3 regions of the Isoptericola sp. MSGPD8_1_ISO-PGPR-S23-394 genome follow, and region 3 is predicted to be linked to each of the others. Evidence: riboswitches for the same ligand, from Rfam matches in the RefSeq annotation. Region 3 holds a riboswitch; each other region holds the start of a gene.

Region 1 (4,368 bases), 1.3 Mb from region 3:
CCCCGGCACCCGAGCCGAGCGGGACGCCGGCGACGGCGACCAGCTCGGCGCCCCAGGACTCCGCCTGCTCGACGGCGTGCCGCAGGGCGACCTCAGACGTCGGCGAGCCGTCCACACCGACGACGATCCGCCGGACCTCGTGCACGACGTCACCGTCGCGACGCTCCGGGTTCTCCGCTCCCTCACGGTGCGGGACCACGACGGTCGGACAGTGGGCGTGCGCGGGCAGCGCGGAGGAGACGGTACCGAGCAGCCGCTCCGCGAAACCTCCGCGTCCGCGCGTGCCGACGACGGCGAGGCAGTGGTCGCTCGACATCTCGACGAGCACACCGGCCGCGTCTCCCGTGGCGACGGTCCCTTCCACGGGGATGCCCAGCCCCTCGACGCGCGCCTGCGCCTCGGCGAGGACCGCCTTCGCCCCCTCGGCGATGGCCGTGTCGTCGAGAGCCGCGTACCCGCCGTCGAGCGATGCCGCTGTGAACGACGGCAGCGAATAGCTGCACACGATGTGCAGCCCCCATCCGACCCGCTGGGCGTACGTCGCCGCCCAGTCCAGGGCGTGCAGGCTCGCGGTGGAACCGTCGACGCCCACCAGGACGACCTCAGGACGTGTCATGTCGCGCCTCCCGTCATGCCCGGACCTCGACGTCCGGAACAACTGTGGTTCAAGCGTAACGAAAGACGGCCGCAAGGTGTAGCAAAGGACAGCACGACGCCCCGACCTTCACGGGGAACGTCGGGGCGTCGTGGATGCTGGGGCGGTCAGGTCAGCCGGTCACCCGCAGGTAGGTGGGGCTGGACTGCCAGATGCCGGACTGTCGCACGACCCAGCCACCGGGACGCGTCGCCTCGATCTGCTGGCCGTTGCCGATGTAGATCGAGATGTGTCCGGGCGACCAGATGAGGTCACCGGCACGAGCCTCCGACGCGGAGATGACGGTGGTGTTCGACGCGCTGCGGATCGCGCTGGAGGAGTGCGGCAGCGACACGCCGAGCTGGTTGTAGACGTAGGTCACGAGCCCGGAGCAGTCGAAGCCGGACGGCGACGCGCCACCCACGACGTACTTGACGCCGATGTAGCGGGCGGCGATCGAGACGGCCGAGGAGCCGCTCGCGCTCGCGGCGGGTGCCGCCGTGGACTCGGTGCTGGACGACTCGGTGCTCGACTCGGTGCTCGACTCGCTGGTGGACTCCACCGCGGTCCGCTCGGCCGAACGCGACGGCGCGACCTCACGCACCGGCTCCGGCTCGGGCTCCGGCGCCGCCTTGATCTCGGCACGCGCAGCGATCTTCGGCGTGACCTTCTCCACCGAGACCTTCGCCTCGGAGTCCACGGTCACGACCGGAGCCGCCTCCAGCGCCGAACGCGCCTGATCCGTCAGAGCACCCAGATCGACCGTGCTCAGCTTCTTCGCCGCGTCGCTGTCGACCGGAGCGGCGTGCGCCGCAGAAGCCCCACCGATCGTCGAGACCAGCAGACCACCAGCAGTGGCCACCACAGCAGCCCGACGACCGGCCGCCGCGGACGGCGCAGCCAACATCGGACGCCGCGCAGCGCGGTGCTTGCCGCGCGTCCTGGTAGATGCGTTCACGTCTTCCCTCTCCTGTCGCCTACGAGGTCAGCTGTCGGGTTCGGGTGGGAGAAATCACCCGGCCCCACAGAACCAGAGGTCCCGTGCGGCTTCACCCCAAGGACACCGTCACCGATGCCCACAAATGGGTCCCCCGCTCCTGCCGGCGGTCTTGGTTCCCCGACCGGTGGCAGGACTCGGCGTCCGGTCAGGATCCGGCAGAATGCTCCACCGGACGAGGAAACCGTAGCGGATCACGGCGCCCATGTCACGTTTAGGTCACGGTGACGAGGGATGGCCTCCGTCACCAGCCCCCTGGAGGTGCTGGAGGGCCCGCTGAGCGCCGGAGATCCTCCGCCCGCCCCCCTGTCGCGATACCCGAAGCAAGGCCTCCAGCGCCCCGGCATGGCGCAGCGGCGCACAGAGGCCGGGACGGCACGAGGCCCTGCCGCGCGTGGTGCGCGGCAGGGCCTCGTGGTGGCGTGGCGACCCGGGGGGTCAGCCGACGCGGATGAACGTGGGGTTCGACTGCCAGATGCTCCGGAACTGGATCGTCTTGCCCGGGCGCGGGGCGTCGATCTGGGTGTTGCCGCCGGCGTAGATGGCGATGTGACCCGGCGACCAGATGAGGTCGCCCGGCTGCGCGTCCGCGCGGGAGACGACCGTGCCGGCGTAGCGCTGCGCCGAGGAGGCGCGCGGGAGCGAGATGCCCGCCTGCGCGAAGACGTACTGGGTGAAGCCCGAGCAGTCGAAGCCGGACGGCGAGGTGCCGCCCGAGACGTAGGGCACACCCACGTAGCGCGAGGCGATCGAGATGATGGAGCCGTTGGCCGACGCGGGTGCCGCCGTGGACTCGGTGCTGGACGACTCGGTGCTCGACTCGCTGGTGGACTCCACCGCGGTCCGCTCGGCCGAACGCGACGGCGCGACCTCACGCACCGGCTCCGGCTCGGGCTCCGGCGCCGCCTTGATCTCGGCACGCGCAGCGATCTTCGGCGTGACCTTCTCCACCGAGACCTTCGCCTCGGAGTCCACGGTCACGACCGGAGCCGCCTCCAGCGCCGAACGCGCCTGATCCGTCAGAGCACCCAGATCGACCGTGCTCAGCTTCTTCGCCGCGTCGCTGTCGACCGGAGCGGCGTGCGCCGCAGAAGCCCCACCGATCGTCGAGACCAGCAGACCACCAGCAGTGGCCACCACAGCAGCCCGACGACCGGCCGCCGCGGACGGCGCAGCCAACATCGGACGCCGCGCAGCGCGGTGCTTGCCGCGCGTCCTGGTAGATGCGTTCACGTCTTCCCTCTCCTGTCGCCTACGAGGTCAGCTGTCGGGTTCGGGTGGGAGAAATCACCCGGCCCCACAGAACCAGAGGTCCCGTGCGGCTTCACCCCAAGGACACCGTCACCGATGCCCACAAATGGGTCCCCCGCTCCTGCCGGCGGTCTTCCGTGGGGCCGGGACGGCGGCAGGACTTGGCGGTCCGGCCCGGCACTCGGCGGAGGGCACTCCGGCGAGCGTGTCTGACCGTACCCGAACCCACCGGTGATGTCACGTTCCGATCACAGCCCGCCCGCCGCGGTGTCCCGTGCGTCGCGACGGGCCCGCGGGAACGGTCAGCGGGCCGCCACGAACAGGTGCTTGGCGAGGTCGTCGGGTAGCTCGAGGCCCTCGCTCGCGCCGTCGGCCTGGACGGCGTAGTAGTCGCCGAGCGTGCGGGCCTCGATGCGAGCCCCCGGCACCAGCCCGACGCGCTCGAGCCGGGCGAGGAACTCGTCGTCGACCTGCACGGGCTCGGCGATGCGCTGCAGGACGATCTCGACGTTCTCTGTCTGCCCGCGCAGGAAGGCGGGCAGCGACTGCACACCCTCGAGGAACGGCACGTCCTCGTACTGCTCGCCGAGCTCGGACAGCCCCGGGATGGGGTTCCCGTACGGGTCGTGGTGCGGGTGGTCGAGGAGGGTGACGAGGCGGCGCTCGACGAGGTCGCTCATCACGTGCTCCCAGCGGCACGCCTCGTTGTGGACGTGCTCCCAGTCCAGCTTGATCACGTCGGTCAGGAGCCGCTCGGCCAGCCGGTGCTTGCGCATGACGCGCGTCGCCTTCGCCTGGCCGTCGTCGGTGAGCTCGAGGTGCCGGTCGCCGGTCACGACCACGAGCCCGTCCCGCTCCATCCGGGCGATCGTCTGCGAGACCGTCGGACCGGAGTGCCCGAGGCGTTCCGCGATCCGCGCGCGGAGCGGCGTGATGCCCTCCTCGCCGAGCTCGTAGATCGTCTTCAGGTACATCTCGGTGGTGTCGATCAGGTCGGTCACGTCCACTCCCGTCTTGAGGCCCGGGCCTAGTCTATTCGCACACGTCACCGTTCCGGCGTCCGCCACCGGCGGCCGCCCCACCACGCCAGCCACGGAGTCCCCATGCCCCTCCAGATCCCCTCGTCGCTGCTGCCGTCCGACGGCAGGTTCGGTGCCGGACCGTCCAAGGTCCGCCCCGCCCAGGTCGACGCCCTGCGGGCGGCGGGCGACCCTCGGCGGCCGCTGCTGGGCACCTCGCACCGCCAGCCCGGCGTCAAGGACCTGGTACGCCGCGTGCGCACGGGTCTCGCGGAGCTGTTCGACCTCCCCCCGGGGTACGAGGTCGTGCTCGGCAACGGCGGGTCGACGGCGTTCTGGGAGGTCGCGACGGCGAGCCTCGTCCGGGAGCGGGCGCAGCACGCCGTGTTCGGCGAGTTCGGCGGGAAGTTCGCCGCAGCCACCCGCCGCGCCCCCTTCCTGGCGGACCCGGAGGTCGTCGAGGCCGC
Region 2 (4,368 bases), 430 kb from region 3:
GGGACTCCCAGTCCCGGCTGTCGAGGCCCCACAGGACGACGTCGAGTCCGGTGCGCGTCGCGAGCGATCGGACACGGCCGTCGACGTCGCCGTACGGGGGTCGCAGCAGGAACGGGGTGAACCCGGTGGCGTCGGTGACGGCGTCCTGGGTGCGGCGCAGCTCGTCGCGCACCTCGGCGTCGTCGAGGGTCGTGAGCTGCGGGTGGTTCCAGGTGTGGTTGGCCACCAGGTGCCCGCCGTCGACGACGGCCTGCGCGACCTCGGGCCGGGCGGCGACGTTGTCGCCCACCATGAAGAAGGTGGCGGGGGCGTCCTTGCGCTCGAGGATCCGCAGCAGCCGTCGGGTGTCCGCCACCGGGCCGTCGTCGAAGGTCAGCGCGACGCACTGGTCCACCCGGCAGTCGACGCCGTCGTCCCGGGCGTCCGCGCGGCTCTCGTCGACGATCTGGTCCAGCCGGTCCGTCCACAGCGACTCCGTGGTGCCGAGCAGCGTGTCGCGCAGGGCGACGGCCTCGTCCGGGTCGACGGCCGCGACCCCGGCGTCGAGGACCGTCTCGGCCTCGGCCACCGCCTCCTCGAGCGGTCGGAGCGTGCTTGCCCCGACGGTCCCCTCGAGGTCGGTCACGGCATCTGCCGCCTCGGTGGTGGCGGTCCGGAGCTCGTCGTGGGCCCACTGCCGGCGGGCCTCGACGACGGCGTCGCGCGCCTCGGCCACGTCGTCCGCCGCGGCGTCGAGGTCGGAGGGTGCCGGGTCGGAGCTCTCGACCACCTCGACCTGCACCCGCGGCAACGTCTGCGGACGGAACGGGTTCGGCCGGGTGACCTCCTCGACGGTGCGCGTCGTGACGGGGTAGGTCACCTCGGCGTCGCGGAGCCTGCCGGCCTCGTCGAGCGCGTCGGCGAGCGGTGCGCGGACGGCGTCGTCGGCCACCTGGCCCTCGCTGTCCGTGAGCACCGGCCGGGCCGCCTCGATCGCGTCGTCGAGGGCATCGAGGCTCGCGGTGTAGTCGGCCTCGGCGCGGGCGCGGGACGTCTCGGCCTCCTGGGTGACGCGGGCCACCTCGGCCTCGTGCTCCGCCGCGGCGTCGACCCAGGCCCGGTGCTCCAGCACGCCGACGACGACGGCGCCCACCGCGAGGAGGAGGACGACCGCCGCGGCGATCCACCACGCCGCGCGGCGACCCCGGCCGGGCGGGCGTGCGGCCGGCAGCTGTTCAGGGTCGGGTCCCGACGTGCTCACAGGGCGATTCTCTGGCGTCCGAGCCGTTCGGGCCAGCCCGGACCTGTCACGGCACGAGCGTGGACTCCCAGTGCCACGGCTCGGGCTTGGACCCACCGGGCTGCGCCCAGTCCGGGTTGACCCAGCCGAGGGCGGGCGCGTGCTCGTGGAGCCATGTACCACGCTCGCCGGCGTAGGTCTCGGGGCAGAGGTCGACGGCCAGGCCCCAGCCGTGGTTCGAGGTCCCCGGCGTGGCGGCCAGGTACCCCTTGGCGGCCTTCGTGGCGACCTGCTGGTCGTAGGAGCGGTAGCCGTCGGTGACGCACATCGGCTCGCCGAACCGTGCGGTGTAGAGGTCGTTCAGCTCGGCCAGGGAGCGGGCGACGTCGGCGCGGACGAGCACGGCGCCGTCCCACGGCGCGCAGAGCTGGTCGCTGGGCAGGCGCCCGTTCGACCAGCCGTCCTGGACGGGGGTGTCGCACCCCGGCGGGTTCTCGGGCGTGGGCTCCGGGGCGGGCTGGATGGTGCGGTCCTTGCGGGGGACGCGCTCGTCCGTGCGGGACACGGCCAGGTCCCGGTCCACCGTCACCGCGGGCGCCTGCCGCGCTGCCGGCGCGGCGGCAGCCCCTGGAGCGGCCGCTGCTGCCGGAGCCGCCGGCGCGGCGGGCGCGGTCGGGGCGGCCTGGGCGACGGGTGCCGGTGCTCGCGTGGTCGTGGCGGCGTCGTCGGTGGTCGTGGTGCGGACGACCGGTCCGGCCTCGGCCAGGTAGGTGCCGCCGGTGGCGAGCACCAGGGCGGCGGCCGCGGTGAGGGACAGCGTGGCCCGGGGTGCCGCGGAGGAGCGTCGCCGGGGCTTCTCGGCGAGGTGGCGACCGCGGACGGGTTCGCGCCGGGACCGGCGGGTTCCGGCCGGGGCGGGACCCTGCTGTGCGTGCTTCATGCTGCCGGTCCAGAGGTCCGACGGCGGTGGTCCGGTGGTGCGGCTGCGCGCGGGCACGCGTCGTTCATCGGTGCTCTCCTGACGCCTGCGGGGTTAGCTGTCGGGTTCGGGTCGGAGACTGACCCGGCCGGCGGCGCCGGCTTCACCCCGAGGGCGCTCGTGACGCCCGTGAAGTGGGTCCCCCGTCCCTGTCTGGTCCTGGAGCAGCGGATGGTGACAGGGCTCGGCGGCCCATCCGTGCACCTCGCGGGCGCGAGGTGAGGAGACCATATCCCCTGCGTGCGTGATTGTCACGAATCTGTAACGGTGGTGGTCAGCACCATCGAGCCGCCGTCGAACCGCGACCGTCCGCTCCCTGCCGGGGACCGGTCCGGCAGTGTGACGGAGGTCTCTCTTGACCTCAACGATGGTCGAGGTCCTACGGTCGAACAGTTCCACCCCGCCACGGAAGGACGGATCCACGATGACCGGATACACGCTGCCTGACCTGCCCTACGACTACAGCGCGCTCGAGCCGCACATCAGCGGCAAGATCATGGAGCTCCACCACGACAAGCACCACGCCGCCTACGTCGCGGGGGCGAACACGGCGCTGGAGAAGCTGGCCGAGGCCCGCGAGTCCGGCGACCTCGCCACGGTGAACCTCCACGAGAAGAACCTCGCGTTCCACCTCGGCGGGCACACCAACCACACGATCTTCTGGCACAACCTCTCGCCCGAGGGCGGCGGCGAGCCCGAGGGCGAGCTGGCCGAGGCCATCAAGGACCAGTTCGGCTCCTTCGCCGCCTTCCAGGCCCACTTCGCCGCCACCGCGACCGGCATCCAGGGCTCCGGATGGGCCGTGCTCGGCTGGGACTCCCTCGGTCAGAAGCTGCTGATCTTCCAGCTCTTCGACCAGCAGGCCAACGTCCCGGTCGGCATCGTCCCGCTGCTCATGCTCGACATGTGGGAGCACGCCTTCTACCTCGACTACCTCAACGTCAAGGCCGACTACGTCAAGGCGTTCTGGAACATCGCCAACTGGCGCGACGTCGCCGCCCGCCTCGACCGCGCCCGCACCCAGACCGCAGGCTTCATCGCCTGAGGCCCACCCGTCGAGCGTCTCTGTTCCTCCCGGACCTACGGCTGATCTCGGAGGAATCGAGACGCTCGACCGGTCTTCGCCTCCCGAGGCCCAGCGAACCGGTGCCTGCCAACGACCAGGAGGCATGCACCGGTAGGCCCCCCGGCCCCGCGACGACACGGTGTCCGCACCCAACTGGTTCGGGCGCGGCTACGCCATCGCCTCGACCGTGCGGGTGGTGGCCGGGCCGGAGATCTCGATGTCGCGCAGCACCTCGGCGTCGGTCAGCGCCGTGCGCAGGTCGCGGCGGACCGCCGGGTCGTCCACCCGACCCTTGCGGGCGCGCGGGGCGGGCCTGCCGTCGTCGATCACGGCGGCGAGCGTCTCGGAGCTTGCTGCGTACGCTTCCTCGGCCTCGGCACGGGAGTCCTCTGCCGTGGCGTCCAGGCGCGCGACGTCACGCGGTGAGCGACGTGTCTCCGCAGAGGTGCACGGGCATGCCCAGACCGGCGAACAGCGCCGCCTTGGCAGTCAGCGCACGGTCGGCGGTCTCGGCGTCGGTGGCGTAGGCGACGTTGAGGTGGTTGGCCTTGTGCCGCGCCATGAACTGGTCGCGGCTGACGCCGTGCAGGACGGCGTGCATGATCGGCCACTCAGGGTTGGTGGCCTCCTTGCGGCGCCGGGTCTCATGCTCGGGCAGCTCGACCACGGAGGCGCGACCGAGGTCGACCTGGAGGATGCCGTCGGCGATGTAGACGCGGGACCACACGATCTCGCCCGGTCGGCAGACACCGTTGACGGTGGAACCGCCGGCAGGAAAGAACACCGGGTCCTGACGCCATCCCTCGGCTCCGGAATAGCCGCCGGCCAGGTGTGATGCGGGCACGGAACCGGAGATCTCGAAGACCCAGACGAAGCGCCCGTCGTACTCCTCGCCCCAACGGACGTCGTGCAGCGTGGTGGCAGGGTCGAGGCCCATCGCGGTCCAGATGCGATTGGTCACCAGAGCATCGACGGCGACACCTTCGTCCGCCTCGTTGAAGTGCGGCAGGGCACGACCTTCCCAGAGCACGCGCTGCCCGTCACGGGAGCGCACGGGGGGCCGCTGGACGTTGTTGAGCAGGCCCTCGGCCAGGTCCGACGCGG
Region 3 (4,368 bases):
CCCACGGCGCCACCCGGCGGGGGACGTAGGCGCCGACCGAGTAGGCCGCCACGAGGGTGGCGGGCGTCTGGAAGGACATCAGCGGGGGCAGCACCGCCACGAGGGCGACCTGACCTGCCGTGGTGAGGACCAGGCACAGCAGCGGCGACCGACGACGCACCGTCAGCAGCATCGCCTGCCCGAGGATGACACCGACCACCGCGACGCGGGCGCCGGCCGGGCGTGCGTCGACGGTGCCCTGGGCGACCAGGGGGAGCACCTCGTCGACCGTGACCCGCTCGACCACGAGGAACAGCGCGACGGTCACCACCCCGACCGCGGCGCCCAGGAGGGCGTCGCGGTGCAGGGTGGTCGTGGCGGCGAGACGCGCGCGCAGAGTACCGATCACCGGTGCTGCCTCCCGTCCGTCGGTCGCTGCGCCGAGGCTACGTCAGGTCCCGGCGCCGGAACATCACCGCGCCGCCGCCGAGCACGACGACGACCCAGACGGCGAGGCCGGCCAGGGCCGCTCCTGCCCCGAACGCGGCGCTCCCGCCGAGGATGCCGGACGCCCCCGGCCCCGTGGACGCGAGCGAGCCGAGCGTCAGCGGCAGCCACGACATCGCCGACGACGTCCCGCCGGAGAGCAGCGCCACGGTCGCCTGGACGAGCGGCTCGACGAACGCCGCCCCCACGAGGACGACGATCGCCGCCACCTGACCGCGGACGAGCACTCCGACGCCGAGACCGAGCCACGCGAGCGCGACGAGCACGCACAGCCCGCGCACCCAGGTGGCCAGGGCGTCGGCGCCACTGATCGCGAGCCCGGCCCCAGGCGTCGTCGCGATCGCCACGGCGAGACCCAGAGCGGTGACGACCGCGAGGGCGACACCGATCACCAGCGCGGCGACCGCCGTCGCACCGGCCTTGCCGAGCAGCACCCGGGTGCGGGAGGGCTGGACGAGCGCGGTCGGGACGACCCCACCGGTGCGGAAGTCCGTGGTGCCGGCGAGGACGCCGAGGATGAGCAGGCAGAGCGTCGCGACCCCGACCGACCCCGCCCCCGAGGGCCCGTTGCCGAGCAGGTCGAGCATGCCGCGCTGGACGGAGGCCGAGCCGAGGTCGGTCAGGGCGGTGAGGTCGGGCACCAGGTCGGTGGCGATCTCGGACGAGGTGCCGCCGAGGCCACCGAGCCGGTCGGCCAGGCGAGGCAGGAGGAGGGTCGTGGACTGGACGAGCACGGCGCCGGCGAGGGCGACGATGCCGACCACCCACGGGGCTCGGGTGGAACGCAGCTTGAGCAGCTCGGCGAGGAACATCAACGCACTCCTTCGGTCGCGGCGGTGAGGTCGAGGTAGACGTACTCGAGGGGGTTGTCCCGGGCCAGCTCGTCGAGCGGGCCCGCGGTGATGACCCGGCCCTGGCCGAGCACGACGACGTCGTCGGCGACCTGCGTCACCTCGGACAGGACGTGGCTGGCGAGCAGCACCGCGCCGCCGTCGTCCGCGAACCCGCGCAGGAGCTCGCGCAACCAGCGCATGCCGGCCGGGTCGAGCCCGTTGGCGGGCTCGTCCAGGACGAGGGTCGCCGGGTCACCGAGGAGGGCGGCGGCGAGGCCCAGCCGCTGGCGCATGCCGAGGGAGTAGGTCCGCACGCGGCGGTCGGCGGCCGGCGTCATCCCGACGAGCGCCAGGACGTCGTCGACCCGGCGCGCGGGCAGGTCCCCGGCCAGCGCGAGGATGCGCAGGTGGTCGCGGCCGGTGCGGCCCGGGTGCAGGCCGCCGGCGTCGAGCAGGGCACCCACCGTGCGGGCGGGGTCGTCGAGGTCGCCGTAGCGGCGCCCGTGGACGAGCGCCTGGCCGGCGGTCGGCGCGGCGAGACCGAGCAGCACGTGCAGCGTGGTGGTCTTGCCGGCGCCGTTCGGGCCGAGCAGCCCGACGACGCGTCCCGGTTCGACGGTGAAGCCGACGTCGTGGACGGCGTCGAACGGGCCGTACGACTTGCGCAGCCCCGTGATCTGGATGGCGGGCACGTGGTCCCCTCTCGTGGTGTCCGCGCCGGGAGCGGCGCGAGGACTCCAGCCTGTCCGGAGCGACGTCGTCGTCGCTTCCGGCGGGAGGGGGAACCTGGGCTACGACCTTTGGTGGAATGCCGAACAGGAACCTGGGCCCGTATTCACGGAGGAATACGGGCCCAGGTTCCTGTTCGGCGGTCGATCAGATGCGGACGAACGTCGGGTTGTCCTGCCACATCCTGCGCTTCACGACCCCGACACCCGGCCGGGCGGACTCGATGATCTTGCCGTTGCCGGCGTAGATCGAGACGTGGCCGGGCGTGTAGACGATGTCGCCCGGTCGGGCGTTGCTGCGCGAGACCTTCTTGCCGGCGTTGCGCTGCCCCGACGTCGTGCGCGGCAGCTTCTTGCCGGTGGCCTTCTGGTAGACGTACGAGGTGAAGCCCGAGCAGTCGAAGCCCGACGACGGGCTGGTGCCGCCGTACGTGTACCGGTGGCCGACGTAGCGGTTGGCCACCTTGACGACCTTCGCGCCGCCGGTCTGCTTCGCCTTCATCGTGATGGTGCGGTAGCGCTTGGCCTTGACCAGGCCCGTGGACCGGGCGGGGACCACGGTCAGGCGGATCCGGTTCTTGCCGACGTCGTAGCGCTTCAGCACCGGCTTCATGCGCACGATGCCGTTCTTGTTGAGCTTCTTGACGTTGACCTTCTTGCCGTCGACGAAGAGGCGGACGCGACCCTTGACCGGCTCGCCGTGCTTGGTGGCGTGGACGGTGAAGCGGGGGCGGGTCTTACCCTTGCCCTGCTTCGCGACCTTGCGGGACACGGAGACCTTGACGGCAGACTTGGACTTCTTCGCGGCGACGATGCTCTGCCCGACGGCCGACAGGGTGGTCGTCGTGGCCGAGGTGGTCGTGGACGGGGCGGCGGAGGCCGTGGTGGCCCCGGCGACGAGGGTCCCGCCCGCGAGCGCGGCGGAGAGCGTGATCGCGACGACGGAGCGTCGCAGGCGCGGTGCGCCGGCGTCCTGCGGGCGCGCAGGGCTGTGCTGGGTGATGGACATGGGTACCTCTCCAGCCTGCGAGATGAGCTGTCGGATGAGGCCGAGAAGTGATGGCCCGCCGTCGTGAGACGGCTTAACCCCGAGGCCGGAACGAGTCCGGCCGAAGAACGTGGTTCTCCCGCTGCTGCCGTGGGTTCGGTGATGCCGGACCACCGGCAGCACTGGGCTTGCGGTCCGACCGTTCACCCCGGAGACGGGGCGACCCGGGCACGCTAGCCCGCGCTCGCAACAGATCACAATCAGGTCACGGCGCGTTCTCGGGGTGCTTCGCGGAGAACCTGTGAAGGATCTCGGCCGCCGGCGCATGCCGGAATCTTCGGCCCGATCGGCTCTTGCCGGGGCGAAACCGGTCAAGACGACCAGACGATCTGTCCCGGTTCGTCGGCTTGTCACGCGGGCCGTGCAGGCCGATGACCGGCGTTCACGCAGGTCGAGGGGCGGCCTTCACATCTCGCGTGACGTCGGTCACTCCAGAAGGGTGCCGGTGCGCGGAGCGTCCCCGACGGCGACGCACAGTCCGGCACGGTCGCCCTCGGCCCAGGACTCCTCGCTCGGTGTCCACACGACCCACCTCAGGTCGTCCCCGGCGCCCGCCTCCTGGGCCCGCGGGCCCAGCAGCTCCGGGCCGCACGCGCGGGACGCGCGGGCGGTCAGGGTCTCGGAACCCGGCCAGACCTCGTCCCCGGCCGAGTCGTGGCGGCCGACGACCTGCACGACGTGCTCGTCCGCGCAGGGCACCACCTCGACGGTCGCGACGGCGGACCCGTCCGGCAGCTCGGCCACGCAGGACCCGAGGACGAGCTGCACGGCGTTGACCTGCCGCGGCTCGTCGAGGTCCGCCGCCACGGGCTCCCAGGCCTGCTCCTGCGCCCGGTTCACCGCCCACGCGCCACCGGCGGCCGCGGCGACCACCAGGACGATCACGCCCAGCACGGCGACCACCCACGCCCGGGCCCGACGGCGCGCCGCCGCGCGCTCCGCCGCGGTCGGGCCACCAGGGGCGCCCCAGCGGGCACCGAAGGCGTCCGGGTCGTCCGCGGTCGCTCCGGGCACGTGCCCCGGCGCGACCCCCGGGCGTGCGGGCGGCCCGGCGAGTCCCGGCGTCCCGCCGTCGCCCGGGGCGCCCTCCGCTGCGGGGCCCGTCCCCGGACCGGGGGAGACGAACTGCGGGTCCTCGGGACGGTCGGGCACGTCGGTCATGGGCACCAACCTATCGGCGCGACGGCGAGGGGTCCGCGAGGTCGAGGACCACGGGGACGTGGTCGCTCGCCCCCTTGCCCTTGCGCTCGTCGCGGTCGATCGTCACCGCGCG

What was found. Region 3 has a riboswitch for cyclic di-AMP ahead of AC3RJ8_RS15710 (C40 family peptidase). Riboswitches for the same ligand answer to the same signal wherever they lie in the genome.
Region 1: linked by a shared signal. The riboswitch ahead of AC3RJ8_RS03340 (C40 family peptidase) and the one ahead of AC3RJ8_RS15710 (C40 family peptidase) in region 3 are both predicted to bind cyclic di-AMP.
Region 2: linked by a shared signal. The riboswitch ahead of AC3RJ8_RS17695 (M15 family metallopeptidase) and the one ahead of AC3RJ8_RS15710 (C40 family peptidase) in region 3 are both predicted to bind cyclic di-AMP.

The regions. Positions count from the first base shown of each region.
Region 1 is NZ_CM176517.1:726,649-731,016, reverse strand. Features, by position in the region: gene AC3RJ8_RS03350 (universal stress protein) at 1-616, opposite strand, end outside; gene AC3RJ8_RS03345 (C40 family peptidase) at 768-1,496, opposite strand; cyclic di-AMP (ydaO/yuaA leader) riboswitch at 1,593-1,784, opposite strand; gene AC3RJ8_RS03340 (C40 family peptidase) at 2,070-2,813, opposite strand; cyclic di-AMP (ydaO/yuaA leader) riboswitch at 2,865-3,022, opposite strand; gene AC3RJ8_RS03335 (iron-dependent transcriptional repressor DtxR) at 3,185-3,883, opposite strand; gene serC (phosphoserine transaminase) at 3,986-4,368, shown strand, end outside.
Region 2 is NZ_CM176517.1:3,841,356-3,845,723, reverse strand. Features, by position in the region: gene AC3RJ8_RS17700 (polysaccharide deacetylase family protein) at 1-1,240, opposite strand, end outside; gene AC3RJ8_RS17695 (M15 family metallopeptidase) at 1,287-2,216, opposite strand; cyclic di-AMP (ydaO/yuaA leader) riboswitch at 2,228-2,378, opposite strand; gene AC3RJ8_RS17690 (superoxide dismutase) at 2,623-3,243, shown strand; gene AC3RJ8_RS17685 (hypothetical protein) at 3,433-3,594, opposite strand; gene AC3RJ8_RS17680 (fucose isomerase) at 3,680-4,368, opposite strand, start outside.
Region 3 is NZ_CM176517.1:3,413,959-3,418,326, reverse strand. Features, by position in the region: gene AC3RJ8_RS15725 (sensor histidine kinase) at 1-388, opposite strand, end outside; gene AC3RJ8_RS15720 (hypothetical protein) at 426-1,298, opposite strand; gene AC3RJ8_RS15715 (ABC transporter ATP-binding protein) at 1,298-2,011, opposite strand; gene AC3RJ8_RS15710 (C40 family peptidase) at 2,196-3,056, opposite strand; cyclic di-AMP (ydaO/yuaA leader) riboswitch at 3,058-3,207, opposite strand; gene AC3RJ8_RS15705 (septum formation family protein) at 3,522-4,256, opposite strand; gene AC3RJ8_RS15700 (exodeoxyribonuclease III) at 4,267-4,368, opposite strand, start outside.